Regions from separate parts of the Rhizobium sp. P2_G2 genome, predicted to be linked through region 1. Evidence: riboswitches for the same ligand, from Rfam matches in the RefSeq annotation. Region 1 holds a riboswitch; the other holds the start of a gene.

What was found. Region 1 has a riboswitch for FMN ahead of ribB (3,4-dihydroxy-2-butanone-4-phosphate synthase). Riboswitches for the same ligand answer to the same signal wherever they lie in the genome.
Region 2: it holds a riboswitch for FMN, as region 1 does, so the genes downstream of both, AC1D06_RS20970 (6,7-dimethyl-8-ribityllumazine synthase) here and ribB (3,4-dihydroxy-2-butanone-4-phosphate synthase) in region 1, are expected to answer to the same signal.

The regions. Positions count from the first base shown of each region.
Region 1 is NZ_JBFUFF010000003.1:127,573-133,648, forward strand. Features, by position in the region: gene AC1D06_RS04240 (ribbon-helix-helix domain-containing protein) at 1-266, opposite strand, end outside; gene ribB (3,4-dihydroxy-2-butanone-4-phosphate synthase) at 453-1,070, opposite strand; FMN riboswitch at 1,180-1,328, opposite strand; gene AC1D06_RS04250 (SDR family oxidoreductase) at 1,420-2,202, opposite strand; gene AC1D06_RS04255 (SDR family oxidoreductase) at 2,468-3,256, opposite strand; gene AC1D06_RS04260 (sugar ABC transporter ATP-binding protein) at 3,277-4,755, opposite strand; gene AC1D06_RS04265 (substrate-binding domain-containing protein) at 4,776-5,705, opposite strand; gene AC1D06_RS04270 (ABC transporter permease) at 5,818-6,076, opposite strand, start outside.
Region 2 is NZ_JBFUFF010000030.1:44,091-50,166, forward strand. Features, by position in the region: gene lon (endopeptidase La) at 1-430, shown strand, start outside; gene hupB (DNA-binding protein HupB) at 626-901, shown strand; gene AC1D06_RS20970 (6,7-dimethyl-8-ribityllumazine synthase) at 1,176-1,697, opposite strand; FMN riboswitch at 1,782-1,927, opposite strand; gene AC1D06_RS20975 (hypothetical protein) at 2,012-2,509, opposite strand; gene AC1D06_RS20980 (nucleotide-binding protein) at 2,702-4,363, shown strand; gene AC1D06_RS20985 (glycosyltransferase) at 4,374-5,534, opposite strand; gene AC1D06_RS20990 (polysaccharide pyruvyl transferase family protein) at 5,531-6,076, opposite strand, start outside.

The sequences.
Region 1 (6,076 bases):
GAGGCCTTGGCTTCAAGGTCTTGCAGCGCCTTCATGTCGCTATCAAAGTCACCGCTGGAGGCAAAGACGCGGCCTGCAGCCAGATCGCGATAGCCGGCAAGGATGGCCTCCTGTTCGGAGTTGGCGCCACGCCGTTCCATATCGCGGCGGATCAGGTCGCGGATATATTCGCTGGGCGTTTCATAAAGTCCCTCAGCGCCGACCATCCGTTCGACGAAAGCGGCCAGAGGGCCAGACAAGCGGGCGTTGATGCGGGTTGAAAGCAATGGGACTCTCCTTACCGGTTTCTGCCGATATAGCATTTGTCGCCATAAATGACAAATCTGTCGCCAATATTGCGACAACATCCACGGTTGAGATGAGGCTTGCTGTGGCCTCCAAAGGAAAACCCGGCGTCAGCGACTGGCTGCACATCCTATCTGCAGCCAGTCGCAAGCAACACCGCTATCCGTTCACGCCGCCTGGCTGAACTCGACATAGGCGATCAGGTCTTCGATCGTGACGAGCAGCAGGTTATGACGCTCGGCGAACTTCTCGAGATCCGGCAGCCGGGACATCGTACCGTCGTCATTCGCCACTTCGCATATGACGCCGGATGGCTTCAACCCGGCAAGCCGCGCCAGCTCGACAGCCGCCTCGGTGTGGCCCGGACGGGCGGCAACACCCTGGGGATGGGCGCGCAACGGAAAAATGTGCCCCGGCCGGGCAAAATCTTCCGGTCGGGATTTCTCGTCCAGCAGCGCGCGAACCGTCGCTGCCCGATCGGCAGCGGAAATCCCGGTGGTCGTGCCGGGGATGTAATCAACGGAGACCGTAAACGCGGTCTTCAGCGATTCCGTGTTGTTGGCGACCATCAGAGGGATATCGAGGGCATCCAGCCGTTCGCCCTGCATGGCGACGCAGACGAGACCGCGCGCATGGTTCATCATGAAAGCGATGTGCTGCGGCGTCACCGCTTCCGAGGCGACGACGATATCGCCTTCGTTTTCACGATCCTGATCATCGACGACCACGACCATTTCGCCACGAGCGATTGCGCGAACCGCGTCTTCGATTTTTGCAAAACTCATTCTTCTGCCTTTCAAGGGTGTGCCTCGCGGCACGGTCCAGCACATCGAAAGATGCGCCCATTTTCCCTTGGGCGAACAAGCGACACTGCTCCCGGTCAGGAGCATAGCCACGTGTCCTCTTCCATCCGGACTATACCGTCGGCCCCGGCATCTCACCGGGTCTGCTGACCTTTCACCTCGACGGCGAAAGCGCTCGCGGGCTCCAGGACAAGTCCTGATACCGCCGGTGGGGAATCTCACCCCGCCCTGAGAACATCTGAAACATAAGCGCGACGCATACCGGATTTCAAGAATGAATCCGCCAACCATTGTCCGGAATGCGCAAAAGCATTCCGGATCGCAACAATATTCACGACATGATCAGGCCGCCATCGACATTGATCGTCTGCCCGGTGATGTAGGCGGCATCATCGCTGGCGAGGAACGTCACCAGACCCGCGACGTCGTCGCCGGACCCGGCGCGCTTCATCGGAATGTTCTGCACCCATTCCTTCATCAACTCGCCCGGCTGATAATTACCGAGCAGCTTGCCCCAGGCTTGGTCGTTATAGGCCCACATGTCGGTTTCGATGATACCGGGGCAGAAGGCGTTGACGGTGATGTTCTCGGTTGCCACTTCCTTGGAGAGGCTCTGGGTGATCCCGACCACGCCCATTTTCGAAGCCGCATAGTGCGGCGTGAAAATAAAACCTTGCCGCGCCTGGCCGGATGCGGTGCTGATGATGCGCCCGCCCCGCTTATGCTTGCGCATGCGCAGGATTGCCTCGCGCGCGCAGAGGAAAACGCCCTTGGTGTTGACGAGCATGACCTTGTCCCATTCGGCCTCGGTCATGTCTTCCAACCTGGCAATCGTGATCACGCCGGCATTCTGGATCGAGACGTCAACGCCGCCGAAAGCCTCTTCCGCGCGGTCGTAGAGAGCAACGACGCTTCCGGCATCCGTGACATCGCCGACGAAGGAGATGCTTTTGCCGCCGTCCGCCTTGATCGCATCGGAGACACCATGAACGCTGTCTTCATTGGCCGAGACCACGACATTCGCGCCCTCGCGGGCGAAGCGCCTGGCAATTGACGCGCCAATTCCACGGCTGGCACCGGTGATCACCACCGTCTTTCCGTCAAAGCGGGACATTGCGTTCTCCTTTTCGATTGATTGAACCGTTGGACGGCACGTGGCTGATAGTGCCGGTCAAGCGCCCGGATCCAGGCGCTCAGGGCATCGACAACACCGGCGCAATCGGCGGCTTTCAGCCTCCGCCGATCAGCTTGAAAGGGGGATGACGACCACGCTGCAATCAGAGCGGTCCGCCTTGGTCGTCATCGCCATGACCTCTGCTAGGGAGAATGAGAGGCCATTCATTTCCAGTTTCCGGCAACGCGCTTCCGGCGCGCGGCGATCACCAGCAGCAGAACCCGCCGTCGACCAGCAGGTCGACACCGGTGACAAAACTCGCGGCGTCGGACAGGAGGAACACCGCGGGACCGACCATCTCGTCGACATTGGCCATCCGCTGCATCGGCGTCTGTTCTTCAAACTGCTTGGTCTGGTGCACCATTTCCGGCCGCGTGTTCATCGGCGTCGCGGTATAGCCGGGCGAGATGGTGTTGACGCGGATGCCGCGTCCCACCCATTCCATCGCCATGGACTTCGACAGGTGAATGACGCCGGCCTTCGAGGCGTTGTAATGGCACTGGCTCAGGCCACGATTGACGATCACGCCCGACATGGAGGCGATGTTGACGATCGAACCCTTGCCGTGCTTCAGCATCGCCCGCGCTTCCGCCTGGCAGGAGAGGAAGACGCCCTTGAGGTTGATGTCCATCAGGGTCTGATATTGGTCTTCTTCCATGTCCTCGGCCGGATTGGCATTGGCGATGCCCGCGGCATTGACGGCAAGCGACAGCGCACCGAGGTCAGCCTCCGTGCGGCTGATCGCATCGGCCAATGCGGCCTTGCTGGTCACGTCGGCGGCGATCTGCACGGATTTCCTGCCCGCCTTGGCGATAAAGCCGGCGGTTTGCGCCAGGCCGTCATCGGTGCGGCGATCCATGAGCGCAACGTCGGCTCCACATTGGGCAAGGCCCATGGCAATGCGCTGGCCGATGCCGCTGCCGGCACCGGTGACGAGCGCCACATTGCCGGAGAGATCGAAAAGTTTCGGGGCGTTGAGCGTGATTTCGGCCACCACTCGTTCCTTTCATTGCATCAGATTGTCGCTAGTTCCATGACGGACACGTCGTTTGCCTCGGCGCGGTCGAGAATACCGGCCTGCTTGCCTTGCGCCAGCACGAGAATACGGTTCGAAATACCCAGGACCTCTTCCAGGTCCGAGCTGACGACGATCACCGCCACGCCGCTTTTGGCCAGGTTGACGATAATGTCATAGATGCCGGCACGCGCGCCGACGTCGATGCCGCGCGTCGGTTCATCGAGCACGACGACCTTGGGATCGCGCATCAGCCACTTGGCGATCACCACCTTCTGCTGATTGCCGCCCGACAGGTCCGACGCCGGCTGACCGGCACGGCCCTTGACGCCGAATTTGGCGATGGCTTTGTCGGCGAACCGGCGTTTCGCCTCCGCGGTGATCCAGCGGCGGCCAACCTGGTCGAGATTGGCATAGGCAAGATTCTCGCCGATCTGGTGCGAGACGATCAGCCCCTGCAGCTTTCGGTCCTCGGGCACCATGACGATGCCGTGCGAGATGGCGTCAGCGGGGCTTTTCAGCTTCAATTCCCTGCCTTCGAGCAGCACGCGGCCGGCGCTGATCGGATCGGCTCCGGTCATCGCTCGAACCAGTTCGGTGCGGCCCGCACCGATCAGGCCGGCAATACCGAGAATTTCCCCAGCTTTGACGTTGAAAGAAATGTCATTGAAGGACTTTTCCGGGGACGACAGGCCGATCACTTCCAAGACAGGCCGATCCTGCGGCACGGGGAGTGCGGGGAACATCCGGTCGAGCGGCCGCCCGACCATGCTCTCAACAATCCTGCGGACCGGGGTGGCGCTATCGGCAAATTCATTGACGCGCTCGCCGTCGCGCAGCACCACGATGCGGTCGGTGATCTGCTTTATCTCTTCCATGCGGTGCGAGATATAGATGATCCCCACGCCTTCGGATTTCAGCTTGCGCACCTGCTCGAACAGCGCTTCCGTCTCGGCACCGCCAAGGGCTGCCGTCGGCTCGTCCAGGATCAGCAGCCTGGCGTTCAAGGCGAGCGCCTTGGCAATCTCGATCAGCTGTTGATTGGCGGTCGAAAGCCCGGCGACCTTGCGCGTTGCCGGAATATGAAGGTTCAGGCGGGCGAGCTGCTCCTGCGCCCGCCGCACCATGGTCGCCCGGTCCAGCACGCCATTCTTCATCGGCCAGCGGCCAATGAAGACATTCTCAGCAATCGAAAGCTCAGGCAGAAGCTGAAGCTCCTGGTGGATCAGCACGATCCCCTTGTCGATTGCCTCTCTTGGAGAGGTCGGGGCATAGTTCTGCCCCAACCAGGTCATTGTTCCCTCGGACGGATCGCGGGAGCCCGCAATGATTCCCGACAGGGTGGATTTGCCTGCTCCATTTTCGCCGAGAAGTGCGACGACTTCTCCGGCGTAAATGTCAAGATCGACTTTCTTGACCACGTCCAGGTTGCCGTAGCGCTTGCTAATGCCCCGGAGTGTGAGAACAGGCTCAGCCATAACGTATCTCCCGTAGCCGATCAGGGATGGTTGGCGATGAAGCCGTCGACATTATCCTTGGTGGTCAGCGTCGCGTCCATCAACTGGATCGGCGGAACCTTCTCACCGGCGACGATCTTGACGGCATTGGCAACGGCGTCGCGGCCCATCTTCTGGGTCTGCTGCGTTGCCGTCACGTCGAAGACGCCGTTCTTCAGCGCCTTGAGTGCCGCAGTGTCGCCGTCAAAACCGCCGAGGGCAATCTTCTGCGACGGGTTGGCCACCTTGATCGCCTGGGCGGCGCCGAGGGCGAGCGCATCGGCTTCAGCAAAGACGATGGTCACGTCCGGGTTTGCCTGCAGCATGTTCTGCATGATCTGGAAACCCTCGTCCTGGCTCCAGATCTGCGAATATTGTTCGGCGACGACCTTGACGCCCGGATTGGCGGCAATCACTTCGCCACAACCCTTGCTGCGGTCGACTTCCGGCGTCGTGCCCTTCTGGCCATGGATGATGACCATCTTGCCCTTATTGCCGGCCTTGTCGATGATGTACTTGCAGATCGCCTTGGCCGAGGTCACGGAATCGGTCGCCAGGAAGGTGTCGCCGGGAGCGCCATCGGCGTTACGGTCGACATTGACCACCGGGATGCCGGCGGTGCGGGCGAGCTTGACCGGAACGGTTGCGGCAGCCGCACCAGCGGGGATGTAGATCAGGGCATCGATGTTCTGCGTCAACAGGTCCTGGATCTGGTTGACCTGGGTCGGGCCGTCACCCTTGGCATCGACGGTGACGACTTCGATGCCACGCTTCTTGCCCTCGTCTTCGACGGCCTGCTTGATCTGGTTGAAGAAATTGGCCTGCAGGTTGGCGACCGCGAGGCCGAGCTTCTTGACTTCCTTTGCCTGCACAGCGTTGAGCGAGAGGGCCAGTACGGCCGCCGAAGCCAGGAGAACACGCGCGAATTTCATTTTTTCCTCCGTTGGTTTGAACTATCCCGGGGGCTATTCCCTCCGTCCCGGGCCACTATCCGCTCCGTCATGGAGAGGAATTCTTCGAAGGGGCTGGCGGAGCCCCGTAATCTCAGGATCTCCGCTTGCGCAGCGTTTCAGCACCGACGGCGAGCACGATGACGATGCCGATGATCACCTGCTGCAGGAAGGGAGAGACATTGAGGAGATTGAGACCGTTGCGCAGGACACCTATGATCAGCACGCCGATCAGCGTGCCGCCGATGCCACCGGACCCGCCGGTCAGCGACGTTCCGCCGATGACGACAGCCGCAATGGTGTCGAGTTCATAGCCGAGGCCGCTGGAAGGCTGAACCGAGTCCAGCCGAGCC
Region 2 (6,076 bases), on a different contig from region 1:
GGACATCCATGTCCACGTTCCCGACGGCGCGACCCCGAAGGACGGTCCGTCTGCCGGTATCGCAATGGCAACGGCCATTGTCTCTGTCATGACCGGCATTCCGGTGCATCACGACGTGGCAATGACGGGTGAGATCACCTTGCGCGGCCGTGTGTCGCCGATCGGCGGCCTGAAGGAAAAGCTGCTGGCGGCTCTGCGTGGCGGCATCAAGAAGGTGCTGATCCCGATAGACAACGCCAAGGACTTGGCCGATATCCCGGCCAATGTGAAGAACAATATGGAGATTGTTCCGGTCTCGCGGATGGGCGAAGTGCTCGAACATGCGCTGCTGCGCCAGCCGACGCCGATCGAATGGGACGAATCTTTCGACACAGCGACTGCCAAGGCAGCCGCTGCCACGGACGATGCGGGCGTCGCGATAGCCCACTAAACTGTTCTTCGTGCCAGAATGGCGCAAAAAAACCGATGGCCGGTCTCCTGACCGGCCATTTCTTTATGGAAAACAGCGTAAAAAGGCTGGATTTGCCGGGTTTTTGCTGTATCAGAGTTGCGGCCGGGCCACCGATAATTAATGTGCCCAGAATTATACGATTCGTTTCAAACCAACTACGAAAGGGGTGGAAACATGAACAAAAGTGAACTCGTTGCTGCAGTCGCCGAAAAGTCTGGTCTCTCCAAGACCGATGCGGCCTCTGCCGTCGATGCGGTGTTCGATACCGTTCAGGACGAGCTCAAGAAGGGCGGCGACATTCGCCTCGTCGGTTTCGGTAATTTCTCCGTGACCCGTCGCGAAGCGTCCGTCGGCCGCAATGTTTCGACCGGTGAAAAGGTTGATATCCCGGCACGCAACGTGCCGAAGTTCACGGCCGGCAAGGGCCTCAAGGATGCCGTGAACGGCTGACCCTATCAGAGCCAGTAGGCCCGAACAAAGCCCGGCGCACTCGCGCCGGGCTTTGTTTTTGGTCAAAGAACTTTGGTGTTCGGGGGCACCCCCCTCCGCCCTGCCGGGCATCTCCTCCTCAAAGGGGGAGATTGGCTGGGGGGCACGCTCTTCGCACCAATTCAGGTGTTGAGATCAGGGCGAGTGGTCGCCGCGGGTCGATCTCCCCCCTTGAGGGGGAGATGCCCGGCAGGGCAGAGGGGGGTAACACCACCCACCACCCGCTAAAGCAGCCTCAAGCCGCTTGCGCCACCGTCGGAACGACCGCAACGTCATAGGTCGGATCGGTCACCGCGATCGCCGCTGCCGCGACCTCGCGGCCCTTCTGGCGGAAATGCGACAGGAAGAATTCGCGGTGGTCCGGATGCTCATGAAAATGGTGCGGTGTCAGCACCGCCGACAGCACCGGCACATTCGTGTCCAACTGCGCCTGCATCAACCCGTTGATCACCGCGGCGGCGACAAATTCATGCCGATAGATGCCGCCATCGACGACAAGTCCGGCAGCGACGACGGCGCCGAATCGGCCCGAAGCGGCGAGGCGCTTGGCCTTGAGCGGGATTTCGAAGGCGCCCGGCACTTCGAAGAATTTCAGCTCATAGCGGTTTTCGCCGACGGCGAGCATGGCGGCCTCGAAGGCCTCGCGCGCCTGGTCGACAATGTCCTTGTGCCAGCAGGATTGCACGAAAGCCACGCGGATGGGCGGCGTGCTGCGCTCGGCGGGGCGGAGGATGGTCTGGGTATTTTCTTGATCCACGTTCGGGTCCTTTCTTTGCCACAACATGAATCAGGGCAAGCGGACGCCAAACATACGCCCACGCAAATGCGCCGACGTTCAGGCTCCCGATCTCTTTCATCCGGACTATACCGTCGGCTTCGGAATCGCACCGAATCTGCTGACCTTGCCGTTTCCGGAAAGCGCTCGCGGGCTTGCGGACCGTTCCGCTTACCGCCGGTGGGGAATTGCACCCCGCCCTGAGATCACACCTTACGTTTTCGCAAGGTAGTCTACAGATATTGTGTATTTTCACGCTTGGCAAGGGGTGGATGCGAACGGCGCGTCAACTGCCTTCACGATTTCTTTCTGCTATCTTGCCATTCTCGAAAGCCCATGACCGCTGCCATCGTCAGAAATGCAAGTGTCAATGCGGCAAAGCCGACTGTGAGTACCGGTTCGCCTATCGAGGGGCGCTGCTTGCGGATCGACAATGTCTCGAATGACCTGTCGATGAGAGCGCTGTCGCTGCCACGAGCGCGCTCGGGAAACCGTCGCTTATATGTTGCCAGTGTGTACCAGCAGGCCTTGATCACCCGGTCGCCGCGTCCGGATGCTCGATTGTAACCCTGGACGTAGTCTGTTCCGAGCGCACCCCGCTTCTCATCACATGCCACAGGAAGGAGATAGGATCGAGGATCGAAGTTCCTGAGAAATTCTGCGAGCAACATTTCCTGCCGTATGTCGGAAATTCCGATCGACAGGAATGGCAGCATAACGATCGGGTAGATCAGGAGAACGGGGCGGACATATTTCCGGTAGGTCTCCTCGGGGAATATGCGGGAAGGGGACATGACAGGGATCGGGCTGGAGGCGATACGTCTACGTAGTGTAGACAAGCGACGTTAGAAATCCTTTCCACCAGAAATTATTTCCTTCCGTCCTGTAACCCACCAGATGCCGGCTTGCGCAGCCGATCTTGATTGCGCCGCAACCCCGCTCTATACCACCTGCGCCTACCATCACTGACCTCACAGGGTGCCTGCTTGACCGATTCGGCCGCGACCAATCCCGATATTCATGTCCTCGAACAATTGCTTGCCGTCGGGCGCCGCCGCTGGAAATCGCTGCTGCTGTTCATCCTGGCTGGCATTGTCCTCGCCTTTCTCTATGCCGAGAGCCGGGCGCCGCAATATTCCGCCTCGGCCGCCGTCATGGTGCGTTCCGGTTTCGCCGCCGACCCTGTGCGGCCGGGCATCGAGACGATCACGCCGGAGGAAGAGGGCCAGTTCCTCAGCCAGCTCGAATATATGGAATCAACGACTGTCGCCGCCCGTGTTGCCGACAAGCTGAAACTGACCGACGACCCTGATTTTGCTCGCCCGGCATTGTCTGGTTACAAGCGCCTGATTGCTGTGGCCAGGCGGCTGGCGCATCTCGGTGCAGCCGACAAGGCGCAGCCGGGGCTGAAGCTCGACCGCGACCAGGTGATTGCGCAGTTGCGGGCCAATGCCGGTGCCGCGCGTGTCGGCCGCACCTATGTGGCGACCATTTCCTATATCCATCCCGATCCTGCCGAGGCGCAAAAGATAGCGCAGGCCTTTGCCGAGGCTTTTCGCGAGACGCTGGCTGACGCCAATGAAGCGGCCAATGCCAAGGTCCGCGTCGCGGTTGAAGCCGAGCTTGCCAAGGCGACGCCCGAGACCAAGGCGGCGCTGCAGCAGAAATATGAGGATACGCTGATCGAGCGCGCTGTTCCCGGCGTCGATGCGGTGGTGATCACCGATGCCCGCAAGCCGGCCGCGCCGAGCTCGCCGCGCAAGCCCTTCATCCTGGCCATTGGCGCGGTGTTGGGCGCTGCCCTTGGCTGCTTGGTTGGCGGCTGGAGAGAGATGAAAGACCATGGCGTGCGCGATGGCGACCGGATGGCGCGCAGCCTCAAGACGCGTTTCCTTGGTTATATTCCGGCCATGGCCGTCGACCGCAAGCCCGGCAGCATCAGCGCCAACAATCTGACATTGCCTGCCGGCGCGCGGCTGGCTGCGTCAGAGCCATTTTCACGCTTTAGCGAGGTCGTGCGTGCTGGCGCCGTCGCCGCCCGGGCCGGCCGCTTGAGCTCGGTGATCGGCGTCACATCCGTTCTGGCGGGCGAAGGCAAGACGGGCTTTGCCGCCAACCTTGCGGCCCATCTCGGCAATCAAGGCCTTCGCGTGCTTTTGATCGACGCCGATGTCCGCCGCCCCGAACTGTCGAACTGGCTGGCGCCCGGTGCAGAAATGGGCATTGTCGATACGCTGCTGCAGAACAAGCCGCTGACCGAAACCGGCCTTTACGATTCGCGCAGCAATGTCACCTTTCTGCCGGCCGCGCTCAATGGCCGCGGCGTCGAGCCGGCCGGCCTGTTGTCCGGCTCGCAAATGCGCGATCTGATCGTTTCACTGCGTGGCCAGCATGAGGCCATCATTCTCAATCTGCCGCCGCTGACGACGGCTGCCGATGCCGCTGCGGCCGCTCCGATCGTCGATGCCTTCATTCTGCTTGCCGAATGGGGCACGCCGTCCCCGGAACTGATCGAGACCGTTCTCGCCGGCGAGCCGGAAGTCTCCGGCAAACTGGCCGGCCTGGCGCTCACCCGCACCAATTTCCATAAACTGCCGCTCTACGTGACGTCGGCGTCGCGTGGCGCTTACCAGAAGCGGATCGGCTGAGCCAATCGGCTCAGCGGCTTGTTTTCCACGTGGCTGCGGCCTGATAAAGGTCGAGCAATCCGTTGCGGACGCTTTCCTCGGAGAATTCGTCTGCCACCAGGGCACGGGCACGCACCGACGCCGCCTGCCATTCCTCGGCCGGCAGCGCATCTGCGGCCTTCAGCGCCGGATAGATCGTCTCGGGCGTGAATCCGGTATGGTAGGCGGCACCGCGTTCGAAGCCGATAGCGAGATTGCATTCGGGCGTCAGGATGGCCGGAATGCCGGCCGCCCAGGCCTCCAGCACCGCCATCGGCAAGCCTTCGCTCTTCGATGGCAGCATGAAATAGCGGGTGACGCTCATCGAGCGGTTCTTGTCCGGACCATATTGCGGGCCGGCGAACAGGGCATTGCCGAAGTCACGGCCAAGTGCTGCGGCCTTGGCCTCGAAACCTTCGATGCCATCGTTCCAGCCGCAGAAGACGAGCAGGGAACGGTCGCGGAAGCCAGGGTCTTCGGCGGAAAGCCTTGCCCAGGCATCCATCAGTTCCATGCAGCCCTTCTTCTCGTGGATTCGGCCGAGGAACAGGTAGACATTGCGGCTGTCGAATTCCGGTTTCCACCAGCCGGGCATCTCGCCGTCACTGACGAAGGGCTGGGCGAAATTGCGCACGATCTTCGCTGGCTGGCCTGTGAGGAATTCGGCGACATCGCCCGTCTCCTTGTCGGTCAGCAGGTGGAAGCCGGCGGTCTTGCGCAGGAAGCGGTCCTGGTAGAGCGCCGACACCGCGCCCTTGAGTCTCGGCGAGCGCGAGCGGATCCAGGGTTCCAGCATGCCGTGCGGCGAGACGATATAGGGCTTGCCCGTCAGCATCGACCAGGCCTGCACGGCGGCGCAGTGGAACTGCCAGACTCCATGCACATGCACCAGGTCCGGCTTGGCGCGCATCAGCGACAGCAACATGCCAGGCGCGAGGCTGAAGCTCTGCGGGCCGTAGAAGCGATGCAGGTAAAGCTTTGCCGCTTGCCACTGCTTCGGGTCGACCTTTTCCATGCGCGTGTCGAGCGTGTGGACGGAAATCTCGTCGAAACCCGCTGACGCCAAAGCGGCTACATGCAGCCGCGCCGCTTCGGCAACGCCGCCGCCGAGCGGCGAGATCGTCGGCAGCGCCAGTGCGAGCCGCCGGATCATCGCTGGTTCCCGATCAGGCCAAGGATGTCCTGCAGGCGGGTGAAATTCTTCTGGTAGACTTTTACCGCATTGCGAATCTCGGCCTCGGCGGCGGCGAGATTGTCATAGTCGGCGGAAAGCTGGCGGATCATGTAGTCGTAGTCGATGCTGTCGATCGGCGTATGCCTGTGCGAGAGCTTCAGATCGTTCATGATATATTCGGTCTTCGGCAGATAGGCGATGGCGAAGGTCGGGCGCCCGGCCATCATCGAGAAGATGCAGGAATGGAAGCGGGTGCCGAGAAACACTTTCGAGCGGGTGATCAGCGCCCGCAGAATATCCGGCTCGCGGCTCTTGGCATCGATGACGACGGGGTTTTTCGCCTTCTTCTGGATCTCATAGGCCGTCGGCAGGTCTTCGGAGACCTGGTTGAAGATCACGGGTGTCAGCCCGTAGGTGCTGCTCATATGGTCCGCGGCACGAGCAACGGCCGTGGTATAGCGGTCGTAATCGGCCTTGGGATCTCTGGATTTCGGAAAAGACCAGCCGACCACGGTCATGCC